DNA from 4 places in the Priestia sp. D51 genome. Region 1 is predicted to be linked to each of the others. Evidence: riboswitches for the same ligand, from Rfam matches in the RefSeq annotation. Region 1 holds a riboswitch; each other region holds the start of a gene.
The links. Region 1 has a riboswitch for cyclic di-AMP ahead of ACNHOZ_RS04145 (APC family permease). Riboswitches for the same ligand answer to the same signal wherever they lie in the genome.

Region 1 (4,732 bases):
CTATTTACGTTGTACGTGAAACTATTAACTTTTCTGCGGCTTCAACAGATTCTCAAAACGTGCGTGAAAAAGTATATAGCTAAAAAAACAAGGAAGAAAACAACTGTTTTCTTCCTTGTTTTTTATTCTTTTTGAAGCTGTAAATCGCTTGTCACCCAGTCAGGAATTCCATCATCTTCATCAAATTCAATAATGACATCCGTTATTCCTTTTTCCTGTAAAATACGATTTTCCAGACGATCTTTAATATCATCCGCTTCTGCTACTGTTAAAGAAGGATCAATTTCTACTTTTAATTCAACGTGAAGCTCTTCTCCTTCTTTCATCACCATTAACGTTTGAATATCACGCACTTGTACATCTTGCATAACAATGGCACCAATTTTCATTTCCATTTCTTTATCTGCTTCACCAAGCGCTCCGGCAGCGTTATCTAAAAATACTCGTCCTACTACAAAAAACATCATAAGACCAATTAGCATAGAAGCAATTCCTTCAGCTTGATGAAAAGGCGTAAATCGCGAAATAAAAACGGCGATTAAAGCCAATACGCCTCCTCCAGTGGCTACCAGATCTTCCATAAAAACAAGCTTAGTTGCTGGCTTTGCTTTCTTTAGATGAACAAAGCTTTGCGTAAAAACATTGACCTCTGCAGTATTCATTCCGACATCGTGCAAAATTTCTTTCATTGCCTTAAAGAGGACAAACATCTCAAGTAATACCGAGATGCCAAGTACTGCAATATTTAAAATAAAGCCTGAAGACTTCGTCGGATGAAGAATATGATGATACCCTTCTTTAATCGTTTCAAATGCCATAATTCCTACTACAAGAACCGCCCCTAATAAAACGAGATTAACCAATCGTCCAAATCCGTTTGGAAATCGTTTGGTCGGAGCTTTTTTGCTTAATGCTGAACCTATAAAAACAAAGAACTGATTTGCTGCGTCTCCTAAGCTGTGCATCGTTTCAGCAAACATCGCTACATTTCCCGTTAAAGCAAAAGCAATCCCTTTAATAATGGATATAATGGTATTAACTATAGCGGCCATCATGGCCGATTTATTTCCTTTTCGCAATAACTTAATTAATTCACTCATGCAATCCCTCCGTTTGTGCCTTTGATGAGATTCAATTATGGTTAGTGTATGTGAATTTAAAAATTAAAAACCTCCAACATATAAGTTGGAGGTTTTTAGTCATGTTTCATTATTTTTTAAAACGATAAGGTACCGTTGTAACGATTACGTTTTTACGGTAAAGCAAATGTGCTTTTAACAGCAGACTGGACTGATTATGAAGGATGTTTTGCCAGCTTTTTTTCGTGATGAACTGCGGAATAACAACCGTAATAGCCATATTATTTTCCCGGGCTTTTTCTTCAGCCATATCGATGAATCGAAACAGCGGACGCACAAGACTGCGGTATTGAGAGTGAAACGTAACAATACGAATATCAGGCTGCCACTTTTCCCACTTCTCTTCCATTCTCTTTTCGCTTTCTCGGTCAAAAGCAACGTGCACCGCAATAACGGTATCACCAATCGTTCTTGCATAGTTCAATGAATTTTCCACTACCTTTGTCATTCCTGCTACAGGAACAATGACCACACTTCCTTCAAGCTTTCCAATCTTTTCTCCTTGCTTAATACGAAGCTGCTCTCCTACCGCTTCATAATGCGTATGAATGCGATGAAAAATATAAACGATAACCGGTAAGAAAACGAGCACGGACCATACTTGTGAAAACTTCGTTGTAAACAAAATGATTAGCACCGTTAAGGTAATGAGGGCACCAATTAAGTTAATGGTTAGCTTTCCTTGCCAGCCGGCCGGCTTTTCTCTAAGCCATTTGACAATCATGCCTGTTTGAGAAAGCGTAAATGGAATGAACACTCCAACTGCATAAAGAGGAATTAATTGTTCCGTCGCTCCTTTAAAAGCGACAAGTAAGACAATAGAAGCAATTCCAAGGGTCACAATTCCATTTGAATAGCCTAGTCGATCGCCGCGAATTTGAAACATTCTTGGCATGTATTTATCAGACGATAAGTTTACGGCAAGCAAAGGGAAAGCTGAAAAACCTGTATTCGCCGCTAGCACTAAAATCAGAGCTGTGGTGCCTTGAATAAAATAATAAAACCCATTTCGTCCAAATACACTCGATGCAATTTGTGATACAACCGTTTCATCTGCTTTTGGAGAAATGCCAAGCCAATAAGCTAAAAACGTGATGCCAGAAAATAAAACGGCTAAAATACCGCCCATCAGCATTAATGTATGAACAGCATTTTTTGCACCTGGATCTTTAAAGTTAGGCACTGCATTCGAAATAGCTTCTACACCAGTCAATGCCGAACAGCCTGATGAAAAAGCTTTTAATAATAAAAACAAACTAATACCTGGCACCACGGTACCGAGAGATGTATGAAGCTCAGGTGAAACTTGACCTGTCACTATTTTGAAGAAGCCCACCGCTATTAACAAAATAAGAGCAATCACAAATAAATAAACCGGATAAGCTAAGACAGAAGCGGATTCTGTTACACCTCGTAAATTTAAAACCGTAATAAAAATCACCAGCAAACACGCAATTACTACGTTATAGTGATGCAGCGTTGGAAAAGCCGAAGTTAAAGCATCGGTTCCTGCTGAAACACTCACGGCAACTGTTAAAATATAATCTACTAACAGTGATCCCCCAGCGATAAGTCCAGGATTTTCTCCTAAATTGGTTTTCGAAACAATATAAGCTCCTCCGCCTTGCGGATACGCATAAATAATTTGACGATATGAAAGAATTAAAGCCGTCAGCAGCACCAATACCCCAATCGCAATTGGAATCGAATACCAATAGGCAAGCACGCCCACTGTTGCAAGGACAATCAAAATCTGTTCTGTTCCATAAGCCACTGAAGATAAGGCATCTGATGATAAAATAGCCAGCGCTTTAAGCTTACTAAGCTTTTGATCGCCTAACTCTTTTGTTTTGAGCGGCTTTCCAATCAATAATCTCTTGAGAACTGAATAGTTCACGTAATTTCCCTCCGATGATTGCTTAGCTACTATTCACTGTTCGTTGCTAAGCTCCGTTACAAGTTCATGAATAAGTGATATTATCCCTAAAAAATACCTTTTTATGTTAAAAAAGCGCACAAAAAAAACACTAAGGGTTCTCAGCGTTTTTACACAGCTTAAACCTCCTCTCCAAAACGCTTATGGGGTTAGCTGTCGGATTCGGGCTATGAGAGTAGCCCTACCTTTTAAAAAAGGATTCACCCCAAGTGACAATGCACAAATTTGGGTCCCCCACTTCTGACGAATTAAGCGATAACAGGTCAATATAATTTTCGGTTAAAGAGTATGATCGATAACATGTTTCTTTCATAACTATCCTTTGTTCTTAGATAATATACTCCCGTACAAATGGTTTGTAAAGCATTATTTTACGTAAACGATAAAATAGTACTTAAGGCGCTTTTAAGGGGAAAACAAAAGGCCTTCTGCCTGCTTACAGAAGACCTGCTTTCTTTAACTTTTTGCTTTTAAAACGGCTGCTAGCTTGTTTTTCGTTTGAGGACCATAAATGCCATCTACATCATAAGGAAGATACACAAGTTGAAAACGTCTGACTGCATCTTTCGTTTGTACTCCATATATTCCGTCTACTGACCCTACTTTAAAATTAACCGCGTTTAATGCTCTTTGAAGCTGTTTCACTGCTTCTCCAGAATCGCCTTGTTTTAAAATTCCATTGGGAAGTGGATATTGTTCAGAAGGTGGAGTTGGTGACGGTGTTGGAGATGGGTTTGGTGAAGTTCCTGAAGGAATAACAATTGTTTTTCCAACCTTTAGGGTTAAAGGATCCGAAAGCCCTGTATTTGCTTCTTGAAGCTCCTGTACTGTTATGCCGTACTTCTGTGCAACACTGTACAGCGTATCTCCTTGCTTAATTGTATACGTTTTTTCACCTGGTTCAGAAGGTGATGGATTTGGTGTCGGTGTTGGAGATGGCGATGGATTTGGAACTGCACGACGAGGTAAATTTAAATATACGGCAATTCCTTTTGCATACGATTCACCCATGCTTTTTAAAAAAGCTTCATTTTGAAGAAGTGCTGCATCGGCGCTCCTATCAATAAAAGCTATTTCAGTTAATACTGCAGGCATATTTGTTAAGCGAAGCACCGCATAATTGGCCGATTTTCGTCCGCGATTCGGATGATTATACGACAGCAGCGTTGGCTGTACTTGCCCGTGCACAATCGATTGAAACGTTTTACTAGCATTGCTAGCGCTTCTATAAACATAATCTTCGTATCCTGTTCCTCCACCGGCATTTACGTGAATAGACATAAATGCATCTGCTCCCCACGAGTTAGCTTGAGAAGCTCGCTGAGATAACGATAAAAAAGTATCTGTGGTACGGGTGGTTTTAATCGTAAAGTCACTGTAAGTGCTATTTAAATAGCTTATTAAATATTGTTGAATTTTTAACACTAAGTTTTTTTCATACAGTCCGCTTGCTCCAACTGCTCCTGCATCTGCCCCACCATGTCCTGCATCAAGATAGATTTTTTTCATATTACTTGTCCCTCCTTATTGTTAACATATGCATGAGGGAAAAAAGTGCTACGTATACTAGCCTACTTAGTGAAAAATTACTAAAAAAGGAGATTGAGACATAACGAAATCACTTCAATCTAAAAACGAACAAATAGGATAAATGCGC
Region 2 (4,732 bases), on a different contig from region 1:
GGTAAAAAATCAACCCTTAAATAAAAAAAGCTAGACAATTAGCGTTGTCTAGCAGCATCGATTGCAATCACAATAGCTGTAATAATATGCATGATAAATCCCAAAAATGGAATCCAAGCAACCAGTGAGGTAACAAGCCCTAGTATGTTTCCATAAGCAGATAACCCTCGTCTATTAGCTAAAATGAGTGTGATAGCATGAAGAATAAATCCAATAAAAAGAGGAGTATAGCTAAAGCCCATAACAATCCCCGCGCCAATTAAAGGAATTCCCAGCAAGGCTTCATACCCAGCAGTGACCCATTTCATTGTACGTACATTTCCATTCATAGTAAAAAGCCTCCTAAAAAAGATACTACTATATACGAGAAAAGAGAGAAAAAAGTTTCAAATTACTTAGGGGATATGTCGTATAAGTCAGCCCTATTGGATTAAAATGATAGATGACAGTAAGGGGGGATGGAAAAAACATAATGATTTAGTCATTTTTTCACACTAAAGAAAAATAGTCTAGATGATTCATTTTTAGCTAAGGGACCAGAATTTATACTGAACATAGTAACTGCTTTTTAAAATAAATAAAAGCTGATATCTTGTTTTTTGGTTTTAGCATGTAAGCTTTTTATTACAAATTATTAAAGATTCTTATCTTTTTGCAAATACACATTGTATTTCATAGTTTTAACAATTATGATAAAAAAGCAAGTGTCAAAATAGGAAAATAGTTGAGCATGTAAAACGAAGCGATAAGCTTATTAATTTGAAAGAAAGGCAAGGTACATAGCTTTATGTGGGAAATTATTGTAGCAATCATTTTAGGGATTGTAGAAGGTTTAACAGAGTTTGCTCCCGTTTCGTCAACTGGGCATATGATTATTGTGGATGACCTGTGGTTAAATTCAAAAGAATTATTTTCATCTCCAGTAGCTAATACATTTAAGATTGTTATTCAGCTAGGGTCGATCTTAGCAGTAGTTGTTATTTTTAAAGATCGTTTTATTAATTTATTAGGATTAGGAAAGAAACCAGCTGCTGCAATTGGACCGACAAATCGCTTAAATTTAATGCAGGTAATTGTTGGTTTGTTACCCGCAGGAGTGTTAGGCCTTTTGTTTGATGATTACATTGATGAACATTTGTTTTCTTTAAATACGGTGCTAATTGGCTTAGTGGTCGGAGCTGTATTAATGATTCTAGCAGATTTGTTTGGACCTAAACGTCCGCGTGTAGAGACGGTGGACCAAATGTCTTATGGACAAGCACTAGGTATAGGACTGTTTCAATGTATTGCTCTTTGGCCAGGTTTTTCTCGTTCAGGCTCAACGATTTCAGGAGGGGTTCTTCTTGGAATGAGCCATAAGGCAGCCGCAGATTTTACATTTATTATGGCAGTGCCAATTATGGCAGGAGCAAGTGGACTTTCATTGGTTAAAAACTGGAAATATTTCACATCAGATGCACTACCGTTTTTTATTGCTGGTTTTATCAGCGCCTTTATTTTTGCGCTTATATCGATTCGCTTTTTCTTAAAATTAATCAACCGCATTAAATTAGTTCCGTTTGCCATTTATCGAATTGTCTTAGCGGCTATTCTATATTTTGTATTTTTATAAAATAAATAAGCGTATTTTATAGCCATTTAAACTTCTGATAAAGACTTAAAAAGCAAGAAAAAGCTATTGCAACATTGCAATAGCTTTTTTGCATAAATATATATTATTGTCTTTTGAAAGCGTTTTATAAACATGGGTATTGACAAAACGTGTCGAAAAATAGTAAATTAATATTTGTGCAGTATAAAGTTAAGTAAAAGTAAGACTTCTGTTTAGTTTTATTGACTGTAAAAAACGTATGACAACGTATAGATCGTTTTAATTTTATAAAAATTGAATAATAAGCTTAATCGTATAGAGCGGGGGAATCATTATCGGCAGTAAAGCTGCCTTGGGGTGAATCCTTACAAAAGGTAGGAAACTCTCAATTCCGAATCCGACAGTTAACCTCGTTTGCTTTATTGAGAGAAAGAGCCCAAAATAGCGTAAGTAAAAGGCTGTTCTTTCTTAAGAATAGTCTTTTTTTGTTTTTTCAGAAAAGTATATACAAATGTCATACATCTTTGGGGAGGTACATCTATGAAAAAAATTCGTTTTGGTTTGGCTACGCAGATTTTTACCGGTTTAATCCTCGGTGTTCTTGTAGGAGTAATTTGGTTTAACGATCCGCGTGTAGTAACATACCTACAGCCGCTGGGAGACCTATTTTTAAGATTAATTAAGATGATTGTTATTCCAATTGTTATCTCAAGCTTAGTCGTTGGAGTTGCAGGAGCAGGTAGCGGTAAACAGGTCGGAAAGCTCGGCGTTAAAACCATTCTCTATTTTGAAATTATTACGACTTTTGCAATTATAATCGGTGTATTGGTTGCTAATATTTTTCATCCAGGGCAAGGTGTAGACATTCATTCAGCACAGAAGAGTGATATTTCACAATACGTTGAAACATCCAAACAGCAAGAAGGAAAGTCAGTGGCTGAAACGTTCTTACACATTGTTCCGACAAACTTTTTCCAGTCAATTGTTGAAGGGGACATGCTAGCAATTATCTTCTTTACAGTATTGTTCGCACTTGGAGTAGCGGCAATTGGAGAAAGAGGAAAGCCTGTTGTTCAATTCTTTGACGGCGTTTCTCACGCAATGTTTCACGTGGTAAACCTAGTAATGAAAGTGGCTCCGATTGGAGTATTTGCTTTAATTGGTGTCACAGTTTCGAAATTCGGTTTAGAGTCACTCCTTTCATTAGGAAAGCTTGTTATCTTAGTTTACTTAGCGTTAATTTTCTTCCTACTTGTTGTATTAGGAGGAATTGCGAAATGGGCAGGAATTAACATTTTCCACTTATTCCGCTATATGAAAGATGAACTGTTGTTAGCATACAGTACATCTAGTTCTGAGACAGTTCTTCCGCGTATTATGGAAAAGCTTGAAAAGATGGGCTGTCCAAAAGCTATTGTATCGTTCGTTGTACCAATTGGTTATACATTTAACCTAGATGGTTCTGTTCTCTATCAAGCGATTGCAGCTTTATTCTTAGCGCAAGTGTATGGTATTGATTTAACGATCGTTCAACAGCTGACGCTCATTCTGGTATTGATGGTTACATCTAAAGGAATGGCTGCGGTGCCAGGAACATCATTTGTTGTATTACTGGCTACTCTTGGAACAATCGGCGTTCCGGCAGAAGGATTAGCCTTCATTGCGGGAGTAGACAGAATCATGGATATGGCACGTACGGTTGTTAACTTAGTAGGAAACACACTAGCAGCAATTGTGATGTCTAAATCTGAAGGCAAATTTGACCCTAAAAAAGGTACAGAGGTCATGAGAGCCGGCTAATTTATAAATTAAAAAGCTACTTATTCTATTCAAAAAATTAGAATAAGTAGCTTTTTTCATAATAATTCCTTTATTATTATGGAAATTGACCCTATAATATGTAACATCAGGTATAAATATATCCAAATTTTATTCTTACATAAAAGCAGTCACTGGTTCCTTTCTTTATCAATAAATATAGAGATAGCTTAGCTAGTTGGGGGATAGTAGAGTATGTGGAAAAAGCGAATATGGGTCATCGCCTCGATAGTAATCGTATGTTTTTTAATCCCTTACAGTTTACCGATTGTGTTTGCTTTATTAACAGCATTAGCGCTTGAGGGTATTGTTCAAAAATTGCATCAATCTTTTAAAATGAAGAGAGTCTACGCAGTGCTTATGACCTTCATTTTATATGTTGTTTCGCTCATACTTATTGGGTTTTTTATTGTTCGGACAATCGTTACGCAAGTGGTTGCTCTTTCAAAGATAGCGCCTTCATTTGTAAAAGAAATCTATGAAACCGCGATTTATCCAACTATTATTAAGTGGAAATACTATTCAAACGCTCTTCCTACAGAAGTGATTTCTTCTATCGAGCGCACGCTTGAAAAAACCGTAAATTCATTAGATTCTCTATTAAAAAGTACCGTGGAAATCATCATTAGCTTTGCTGCTACTGTTCCTGGGTTTCTACTAGAGTTTCTTATTTATTTAGTAGCGCTTGTATTTATCAGCCTTGAGCTGCCTGCTATTAAAAATAAAATTAAGTCTTTCTTAACAGAAGAAACGAAATATAAGCTACAAGTTGTCATCACTCAGCTTATCCAAGCGGGGGTTGGTTTTATTAAGGCACAAATTATTTTAAGTGTCATGACGTTTGTAATGGCTTATGTAGGGCTTTGGCTATTAGATGTTCCGTATACCGCGCTGCTTAGTTTATTAATTGTAATTGTCGATATCTTACCAATCCTTGGGACAGGCTCGGTGCTCGTTCCATGGGGGATTTTTGCTCTTACTCAAGGACATGACTCATTAGCAATCGGCTTATTTATTCTATTTGGAGTCATTACGGTAGTAAGACGTGTAGTAGAACCAAAAGTATTTTCTACAAATATGGGTATTTCACCTTTGGCTGCATTAGTTAGTTTGTACATTGGATTTAAACTTTTAGGTTTTGTCGGGTTGTTTTTAGGACCGGCTTTAGTTATTTTATACGATGCTCTTCGTAAAGTAGGTATTATTCAAATTAACTTTAAACTATAAAAGCGCTGGATAAAACTAGCGCTTTTTTTTATTGAAACTTTTGTAGTACGTCATACGTAAAGAGGGAAAGGAAAAAACTATGTCGCGTTGGTTTTT
Region 3 (4,732 bases), 190 kb from region 1:
TCCTGTTTGGAGCATGTTTTCGACTTTTTTAATGTCCGCGTGCGTAGGATTGATTTCCCGAGCATAGGCGATTTGTTCTTTCGCTTTTTCCATTTCTTTTAATTGAATATAGGTTTTGGCGAGTTCGAGCGGCAGCATAATCCCTTCAAAACCAAGATCTTGCGCCTTCTGCAAATAAAACAGCGATTTTTCGTAATTCCCTCCAAACATAAGCGGAGTTTCCCGATATTTTATTCCTCGAACGAAGTGCGCCAAGCTTGAAGATGGATTTAATGTTAATGCCTGATGAAGAGCCCGGTCCATTTCTAAGTTCAATACCATTTTTTCAAAGATAATTGATTCTTCGATTTGCTTTGCTAAACAAACGGCTAAGTAACAGTACAAATCAGATGCTTGAGGTTTTTTCTTCATTTCTTGTTGAATTTCGCGCTTGATCTCTTTCCACTTTCCCTCTTCTAGCTGATTCATGACGTATTGTGCATGTATTCCCACCTGTTTGCCCTCCTTTTCCTCTTTATCATAAAGGATTTCTGCGCAAATGAAAAAAGTAAGTGTTCTTCATTCTTCACAAAAAACGTTACCATTAAAAAATAGGCAAATTTCTCAATCACTTAACCCAATTAGTACATAGGATATAGAGACTTTTATTAAAGGAGGTTACACATATGGGCGCAAAAGGCGGTTTTGGTTTTTCATTTATCGTTGTTTTATTTATCCTATTAGTAATCGTAGGGTGTTCTTGCTACTACTAATTTCTAGAGAGGATGAACATCATTCATCCTCTCCTATTTCAAAAAAAACCATGCTTTCGCATGGCTACATACCGATTAGATGAATGAGTAGAGGAACTCATTGTTCGGCAATATTGAAGAAATTTTTGGTTTTTACTTCCGCCTAGTATGCCCTTTTTGACGGGGGCTATGCGCAAATAAAGTTAACGTTTAAAAGCGAAAGCCAGACGCACCTACAATAACAAGTAAAACAAATAACACAACGATTAACGCAAAATTTTGTTTTCCCACGTACCATCCCTCACTTCCTGTTATCTGCTTTTAGTGTATGCAACAGCTTGGCAAAATGTTTAGGACAGGGGTGCGGATTTTTCCAATGAGAAAAACCTTCAAATTTCGCCAAAAAAAGTGAATCATATTTTTGTTTCTTTCGTTATATATAGTAAGAGATTTTTTTACTATAAAAAAGGAGGGGCTTTAATGCGCCGACATTCCAAATTGCCCATTGTTCTTGTTTTTGCCTTCTTTTTATTCATCGCAACTGTTTTGTGCGTAACCTCTTATATGTCTTGAACGTATAAATAATATAAAAAAATCGCCTCATCGAAGGCGATTTTTCTATCCTAGCATTATATCTTCGTTTGGATAGCGAACGGCTTCACGCTTTTGCTTAGATAATGAAAACGCAAGCGTTAATGGCCCCACTTTTCCTAAAAACATGATAAAGATAATAATCACGCGTCCAAAGTACGAAAGTTCAGGAGTCGCTCCCATCGATAAACCTACTGTTCCAAACGCAGAAACAACTTCAAACATAATTTTTACGAACGGCAGGTTTTCCGAAATATTTAACAGGAAGATGGCCCCAAACACAAACATAATTGAAATCATCGTAATGGCTAGTGCCTTAAACACATGAAGAGGAAGAAGTCGTCTCTTTAGCAGCACAATATCTTCCCTGCTTCGTAAAAATGCCCATACAGAAAAGACAATCACCACAAACGTCGTGAGTTTGATACCCCCTCCTGTTGACGCACTCCCTGCACCAATGAACATCAATAAAACCATTAAAAACACCGTTGCGTCATGCAAATGAGCTAAATCAATTGTATTAAAGCCAGCGGTTCTTGTTGTTACCGCTTGAAAATAAGAAGCCCATACTTTGTCTCCTAATGATAAATTTCCGAGCGTATGCGAATTGCCGTACTCTAAGAAAAAAATAAAAAGCATGGCAATCACGTTAATGGCGAACGTGCTGATAATCATAATTTTTGAATGCAGCGTTAGTTTTTTATACGATTTTTTCACCCACATATCAGCAAGGACGGTAAACCCTAACCCACCAATAATAAAGAGAAAAGAAATCGTGATGTTAATAATAGGATCTCCTACATACTGAACTAAGTTATCAGACAGTAGTCCGAACCCTGCGTTATTAAAAGCCGAAATCGAATGAAACAAGCTAAAGAACAGCCCCTTAGACCATCCGAATTCCGGAATCCAGCGTATCGCTAAAAAGATCAGTGCAACAAACTCAATTAAAAATGAAAAGATGAACAACCTTTTAACTAGCAGCACAACTCCACCGACGCTCGTCTGATTTAATGCCTGCTGAACGAGCATACGCTCTTTAAATCCAATTTTTTTACCTAGCATCATAAAAATCAGCACGGCAAATGACATAATGCCAAGACCGCCTATTTGAATTAACAGCATAATAATCGTTTGACCGATGACGGTAAAACGCGTACCTGTATCTACGACGGCTAAGCCGGTCACTGTCATAGCGGAAGTAGATGTAAAAAGGGCGTCTACCCACCGGATTGGCTCAGTAGTAGAAAAAGGCATCATCAATAGAAGAGCACCAATAATAATTCCTCCGCCAAAAATGGAAACAAGAAGCTGCGGAGGAGTTAGTTTAATGATTTGTTTTTTCATGAGTTAAACTCCTTCTTCTTCAAAACGGTTTAAATCGCGATTATGTCCGATAACAATCAGCATATCTCCTTGTTCAATTATTTCATGCGCGGTAGGCGAAATCACCATTTCCCCGTCTTTTCGCTGAAAGCCGATAATATTGCAGCCGTACTTGGCACGGATATTTAAATCAAACAGCGTTTTATTATGAAGCTTTTTAGAAGCGACAATTTCGACAATACTATAATCCTTTGACAGTTCAATGTAATCAATGATTTTTTCTGACACCACGTGATGAGCAATCCGCTTCGCAATATCGCGCTCAGGGTGAATGACTTTGTCCGCTCCTATTTTCTCCAGCACTTTTTGATGATACATATTCACCGCTTTTACCCATACTTGCTTAACGCCCATATCTTTTAAAAGCATCGTTGCAAGCACGCTTGCTTCGATATCGTCTCCAAACGAAATAAGAGCATGATCAACGTTACGAATGCCTAGCCCTTTTAAGCTAGCTTCATCAATTGCGTTCGCTTGCACGACATATGTAGCTGAGTTGCTATATTTCTTTACTACCTCCTGATTGCGGTCGATAGCGAGCACATCCACATCCAAATTAGCAAACTCTTCAACCAAACTGCCTCCAAAACGACCTAATCCCAATACAGCAAACTGTTTTTTCATAATGTATTTATTCCTTTCTTCAACTGCTGTGTGTTCTCTTAGCTTATACTTTTTCTAAAAAATTACATGTTTTTCTTAAAAAAAGCGCAAAAAAACACAGGAAGGCTCCTGTGTTTTTTCACACTCTTCCCCCTCAAAACGCTTGCGAAGTTAGCTGTCGGGTTCGGGTTTTAAGAGTAACCCTACCTTTTTAAGGATTCACCCCGGAGCACAATATGTGCGTAAATAATGGGTCCTCCGCTCCGTAATGGATTAAGCGATTTTTATTCAAATGTCTATGATCTATTTTTTAGAATAATCGATTCGATTCATGATACGTTTCACTTCACGAAAGCTATCTTACTCCTGTGGATTTTGTCTGTCAAGATATTTTTAGGGAAGACATCACTTGCGCTGCAAACTGCAAAAATCATATAAATCTAAACTGACAATCAGTTTGTGAAATTGATCAAACAAATTAATAACAGCCAAAAGCTCTAATAGCTGCGTATCACTGTAAAATTTCTTTAATTGATCCATATCAGCATCCGTCAAATCCCTTGGACGCACTCGGTATACATCTATAAATCGAAACAGCAGTCGATCTTTTTCTTCCAGCTCTTTTTCTCTTAACACTTTTTGATTAAGCGTCTTATCGCCTACATATGACATGCTCATACACGTCTCACAGCCGTTAACACCTGCTAGATAAAGCCTGATTTTTTCCTTAGTCTCTCTTTTTACTATATCACTGTTCCAAAGCTTGTCGTATAGCTCATCATACAACCTTTTTACATCTGGAATTAAATTCAGTGCTTTTTCAAAATTTGTTCCCTCTTCGTTTGTTAACAAAACTCTTGCCATTTTTCACTCACTCCTTTTTAATTATTATAGTAAGAAAAATGGAGATTTCAGATAACAAATAAAACATATTATCTGCTGTTACTAATCAAATGAAACATTAATATGAAAGAAGGTTTTCAATTGAAAATTGATGAAATTGATTTATCGATTTTGCAGGCACTGCAGCAAAACAGCCGTCTTTCCTTAAGAGAGCTAGGAAAACAAATTAACCTGTCTCCTCCTTCAGTGGCAGAGCGAGTAAGACAGCTAGAGAGCTTTGGTATTATAAAAGGATATACAATCGATATTGATTATGAAAAGCTGCAGTTGCCCGTCTCGTGTTTTATTGAAGTAACCATGAAAAACGGAGAGCACGAGCGTTTTAAAAGATTTATTTCTCAGTATCCCTATGCTTTATTCTGTGAACGCATCGCCGGACAGGCTTGCTTCATTACAAAGCTTCAGCTTCCTCACCTGCACGTACTCGAGCAATTTATTAACGAAATTACACCTTATGCCAAAACGATTTCACACATCGCCCTTTCTCACGTGGAGATGTCTTCTGCATTATTGAGTCA
Region 4 (4,732 bases), on a different contig from region 1:
AATTGAAACGACTTCAATAATTTTAGTAGGGTCAGAATCTAAATCCACCATATTTGCTGCTTCTTTGGCAGCTGAAGTTCCGCTGTTCATTGCTAAGCCAACATCAGCTTGAGCAAGTGCAGGGGCATCGTTTGTCCCGTCACCTGTCATCGCAACTAGCTTGCCTTGCTGCTGTTCGTATTTAATCACTTGAATCTTGTCTTCTGGCTTGCATTCCGCAATAAATTCATCTACTCCCGCTTCTTTTGCAATGGTTGCTGCGGTTAAAGGATTATCTCCTGTACACATGACTGTTTTAATACCCATTTTACGAAGTTCATCAAAGCGTTCTTTCATTCCTGGTTTTACCGTGTCTTTTAAATAAATCAAACCGTAAATTTTATTATCAGCGGCGACGGCAAGCGGCGTGCCACCAGCTCCTGCAATTTCGTTTGCTTTTTGCTGTAAATCAGAGGGAATTATCCCGCCATTTGACTCTACCCATGCCGTGACGGCGTCCACTGCCCCTTTTCGTACAGATACATTCTGTAAGTCAATGCCGCTCATTCGCGTTTCAGCTTTGAATTCTACAAACGTTCCCTGCGTTTTTCTAAGGTCTTCTACTCCCATGCGAGTTTGGATAAAATCAACCACTGAGCGTCCTTCTGGTGTTTCGTCGTAAAGAGAAGAAACAAACGCCCATTTGTACAGTTCACGTTCGTCTACGCCTTCTACAGTCGTTAATTGATGAGCCATTCGGTTTCCAAACGTAATGGTGCCGGTTTTATCTAAAATAATTGTATTGATGTCACCAGCTGCTTCTACTGCTTTTCCTGACATAGCAATCACGTTAAACTGCGTGACTCGATCCATTCCAGCAATTCCAATGGCCGATAATAATCCTCCAATCGTCGTAGGAATAAGGCAGACGAGCAGTGAAATTAAAATAGCCGTGTCGAGTTGAAAATGTAAATAGTTTGTAAAGACAGGAAGCGTCACAACAACTAGTAAAAAAATAATCGTCAAACTTGTCAAAACCGTGTTTAGCGCAATTTCATTTGGCGTTTTTTGACGCTCTGCTCCTTCAACAAGCGAAATCATTTTATCTAAAAATGATTCACCTTGCTCACACGTAATTTTAATTGTAATTTCATCGCTGACAACTCTTGTACCTCCCGTTACAGAGTTAAAATCCCCGCCTGCTTCTTTCATAACAGGTGCCGATTCCCCCGTAATGGCCGATTCATCAACGGACGCCAGTCCTTTAATAATTTCTCCATCTCCAGGAATCATTTCGCCTTGTGAAACGACGACAATATCTCCTTTTTTTAGTTGCGAGGCCGAAACTTGTATCATTTGCCCGTTTTGAAGCTGATTAGCTGTAATATCGCCTTTAGATTTCTTTAATGAGTTTGCCTGTGCTTTTCCTCGTCCTTCTGCTAATGCTTCTGCAAAATTAGCAAAAACAATGGTGAAAAATAACACGAGAGATACGGCAACATTAAATCCTGTGCTTACTGTACTTTCTCCGAAAAGGTCCGGAACAACGGCTAAAAAAAGCGTAATTACAAACCCGATTTCTACTACGAACATGATAGGGTTTTTTATCATCGTTCTTGGGCTGAGCTTGATAAACGCCTGCTTTACTGATTGAATAAAAATCGATGAAGCTTGTTTATCTACAGAACCTTGAATATGACTGTTGTGATCCAATTCAATATTATTTGCAAAATTCCGTTTATTCATTATGATCCTCCGCTTTCTTGATTACAGTGTTAAATACTCAGCAACCGGCCCAAGCACAAGCACTGGGAAAAACGTAAGTGCTCCTACAATAACGGTAGTTCCAATTAAAATGCCGCTAAATAAAGACGTATCCGTTTTAAATGTTCCAGGTGTTTCGGGAACAAGCTGCTTAGATGCTAGTGAGCTCGATACCGCCAGCATTGTAATTAGTCCGAAGTAGCGTCCAATATACATAACAATTCCCGTAGAAATGTTCCAAAACGGCGTTGCGTCACCGAGTCCTTCAAAACCGGACCCATTGTTTGCTGCTGACGACGTAAATTCGTACAGTGCCTGACTTAAGCCGTGAAAGCCAGGGTTTGATATACCTTCCATTCCTAAATGAGTGGTAAGTGCTACGGCTGTTCCTCCTAAAATTAGCAGCGGCTGCAGAATAAGCGTCACGGCGATTAGCTTCATTTCTTTTCCTTCAATTTTTTTACCTACGTATTCTGGTGTTCTTCCAACCATTAAACCTGATAAAAATACGGCAATGATGACGTACATCATAACATTCATAAATCCTGCTCCGACACCGCCAAATACGGTATTTAACATCATATTTCCAAGCGTTAATAACCCGGTAAGAGGCGTCAGGGTATCGTGCATGGTGTTGACTGCACCTGTTTCACTTGCTGTCGTCACGATGGCGTAAAGCGTCGACATGCCGACACCAAAACGGACTTCTTTCCCTTCCATATAACCGTTCGCTTCATTTAAATGAAAAGCACCAAGTCTTGGATTGCCTCCCCACTCTGTTACAAACGCTGTGCTTAAAATAACGATAAACAGCATACTCATCGCTACAAACAAGATGCGGCCTTGCTTACGCTGTCCGATCATTTTTCCGTATGTGAAAGGAAGTGCTGTTGGCAATAACAGCATAAGGACGATTTGTAATACATTGCTCAACGCGTTAGGATTTTCAAATGGATGAGCTGAATTGACACCAAAAAATCCCCCTCCGTTGTTTCCTAGCTCTTTGATTGAAAGAAAAGAAGCAACTGGTCCCCTTGCTATTTGCTGCGTTGCTCCTTCTAATGTATGGGCAGTCACAGTCCCGCTTAACGTTTGAGGGACACCTAAAAACGCAAATAAAATGCCTGTTATAAAAGCGATAGGAAGTAAAATACGCGTAATTGACTTTACAAAATCAACAAAAAAGTTTCCCATTTCCTTCCCTGCTAGCCCGCGAATAAAAGCGATTGCTACTGCAAGTGCCGTTGCTGGTGCTGCAAACATCATAAATACAACGGCTGCCATTTGCGAGAAATAGGACAAACCTGATTCGCCGCTGTAGTGCTGCAAGTTCGTATTTGTCATAAAACTAATGGCCGTGTTAAAAGCAAGTGCCGGATCCATTCCTTTGATGTGGCTTGGGTTAAACGGCAGTACCCCTTGAAACCGGAAGATAAGGTACACCACAAAAATCATAAACGTATTCGCCAAAACAAGAGCAAATGCATATTGCTTCCACGTCTGATTAAGCCCTTTAATTCCTGCTGCTTTAAACATAACTGTTTCTATCTTTCCTACCAAGCTAGTGTTTTTGTCGTTTGAAAACACATTCGCTATATAAATACCTACGCGCTTTGCAATAAGCGCTACAAAAACAAGCAGCAGCGCAACTGATAGTAGAAAAATCCCCACGTTTTATTCCTCCGCTTATTAAAATTGTTCTGGATTTAACAGTACATATACTAAATAAATTAAAACGAGAACTGAAATACCTAACAAAATGAACGACATGTTCACTTCTCCTCTCTTTCGTCTACTACATGAGACGACCAGCAAATAATTCCGTACATAGCAGCTGTTAATATGGCAAGCGTTCCAAGCATGATCATATCCAAGTTGCTCCCTCCTAACTGTTTCCTAACAAAAATGATAGCTTCTAAGCTTAGTAACTATTGCTTTACATAAACCATCACGTCCAAGAAAGCTAAAGGCGAGACGTGATGCTATTTTTTTCCACTAAAAAACCGCAGAAGAGAGTTCTCTTCCGCGGTTTAATGCACGACAAATAAGCCGTGATTGACACGAATTTTTTACTCCCAAAACGCTTACGGAGTTAGCTGTCGGATTCGGGTTATGGAAGTAACCCTACTCAGTTAAGAGATTCACCCCTAGTACATACGTACAAAATATTGGGTCCCCCGCTCATAATTGATTAAGCGTATCTTTGTTATTTAATTTTTAGACTTAATAATAGTTTTTACTGCTGCGTTTAAAACTTTGATTAACTAACGTAGACAAATAGCGGTTTGCTAGATCAAAAGATTGCTGATCGCACATGGCCCGATATTCAATCATTTGAATCATTTGCTTAGATAAATGCATCCTGACGCTCCTTTCACCTATATTTTGAAAGGAGCGTACTATCCGCTGTTATAGAAAACGACCACGATTACACCATCCTCTCTCTTAACGCTTACGAAGTTAGCTGACGGGTTCGGGTCAAGAAAGTAACCCTACTCAATTAAGAGATTCACCCCTGATAATTGGGTCCTCCGCTCTTTCCTTCTCTTTCAGAAAAGACTCAGCGTTTCACAGTGGAACGTTTCATGAGAGTAATCTTACTCCTGTTAAAATTTACTGTCAACAACATTTTTTGAAATTTTAAAAGCTTTATTTTTCTATGTTTATTCATTATTTTAAAATAATAGATTCAAAAAAAAACGAACCACTAATCAAATACCTTGATCAATGGTTCGTTTTTCACTTTGGCTAACATACGTCTGTTTCAGCCTCTTTTTTAGCTCATTTTCTCAATTTCATTTACAAGAATTGAAATAGCATCCGTTTTTGTTGCTTCACGCATTGTACGCTTCATCGTACTTGCCTGCTGCTGAAGCTCATTTACTTCACGCAAAAACAGTTCTTTTGTTAACTGCTCTTCTTCTACAACCATACAGTAGCCTTTTTTCTTAAAGGATTGTGCATTTAAAATTTGATCTCCGCGACTCTG

Region 2: another riboswitch for cyclic di-AMP. It lies ahead of ACNHOZ_RS27925 (cation:dicarboxylate symporter family transporter); the one in region 1 lies ahead of ACNHOZ_RS04145 (APC family permease).
Region 3: another riboswitch for cyclic di-AMP. It lies ahead of ACNHOZ_RS05120 (potassium channel family protein); the one in region 1 lies ahead of ACNHOZ_RS04145 (APC family permease).
Region 4: another riboswitch for cyclic di-AMP. It lies ahead of kdpF (K(+)-transporting ATPase subunit F); the one in region 1 lies ahead of ACNHOZ_RS04145 (APC family permease).

The regions. Positions count from the first base shown of each region.
Region 1 covers NZ_JBLTIR010000001.1:795,904-800,635, reverse strand. The annotation lists gene ACNHOZ_RS04155 (glycosyltransferase family 2 protein) at 1-83, shown strand, start outside; gene ACNHOZ_RS04150 (cation diffusion facilitator family transporter) at 123-1,100, opposite strand; gene ACNHOZ_RS04145 (APC family permease) at 1,210-3,036, opposite strand; cyclic di-AMP (ydaO/yuaA leader) riboswitch at 3,199-3,340, opposite strand; gene ACNHOZ_RS04140 (N-acetylmuramoyl-L-alanine amidase) at 3,532-4,584, opposite strand.
Region 2 covers NZ_JBLTIR010000019.1:17,990-22,721, reverse strand. The annotation lists gene ACNHOZ_RS27935 (hypothetical protein) at 39-329, opposite strand; gene ACNHOZ_RS27930 (undecaprenyl-diphosphate phosphatase) at 788-1,612, shown strand; cyclic di-AMP (ydaO/yuaA leader) riboswitch at 1,886-2,025, shown strand; gene ACNHOZ_RS27925 (cation:dicarboxylate symporter family transporter) at 2,132-3,391, shown strand; gene ytvI (sporulation integral membrane protein YtvI) at 3,605-4,636, shown strand.
Region 3 covers NZ_JBLTIR010000001.1:984,703-989,434, reverse strand. The annotation lists gene ACNHOZ_RS05140 (tetratricopeptide repeat protein) at 1-492, opposite strand, end outside; gene ACNHOZ_RS05135 (YjcZ family sporulation protein) at 666-752, shown strand; gene ACNHOZ_RS05130 (YjcZ family sporulation protein) at 942-1,022, opposite strand; gene ACNHOZ_RS05125 (TrkH family potassium uptake protein) at 1,350-2,669, opposite strand; gene ACNHOZ_RS05120 (potassium channel family protein) at 2,673-3,332, opposite strand; cyclic di-AMP (ydaO/yuaA leader) riboswitch at 3,457-3,601, opposite strand; gene ACNHOZ_RS05115 (carboxymuconolactone decarboxylase family protein) at 3,717-4,175, opposite strand; gene ACNHOZ_RS05110 (Lrp/AsnC family transcriptional regulator) at 4,296-4,732, shown strand, end outside.
Region 4 covers NZ_JBLTIR010000002.1:572,443-577,174, forward strand. The annotation lists gene kdpB (potassium-transporting ATPase subunit KdpB) at 1-1,725, opposite strand, end outside; gene kdpA (potassium-transporting ATPase subunit KdpA) at 1,747-3,408, opposite strand; gene kdpF (K(+)-transporting ATPase subunit F) at 3,433-3,513, opposite strand; cyclic di-AMP (ydaO/yuaA leader) riboswitch at 3,811-3,951, opposite strand; gene ACNHOZ_RS09540 (hypothetical protein) at 3,967-4,104, opposite strand; cyclic di-AMP (ydaO/yuaA leader) riboswitch at 4,177-4,319, opposite strand; gene ACNHOZ_RS09545 (undecaprenyldiphospho-muramoylpentapeptide beta-N-acetylglucosaminyltransferase) at 4,520-4,732, opposite strand, start outside.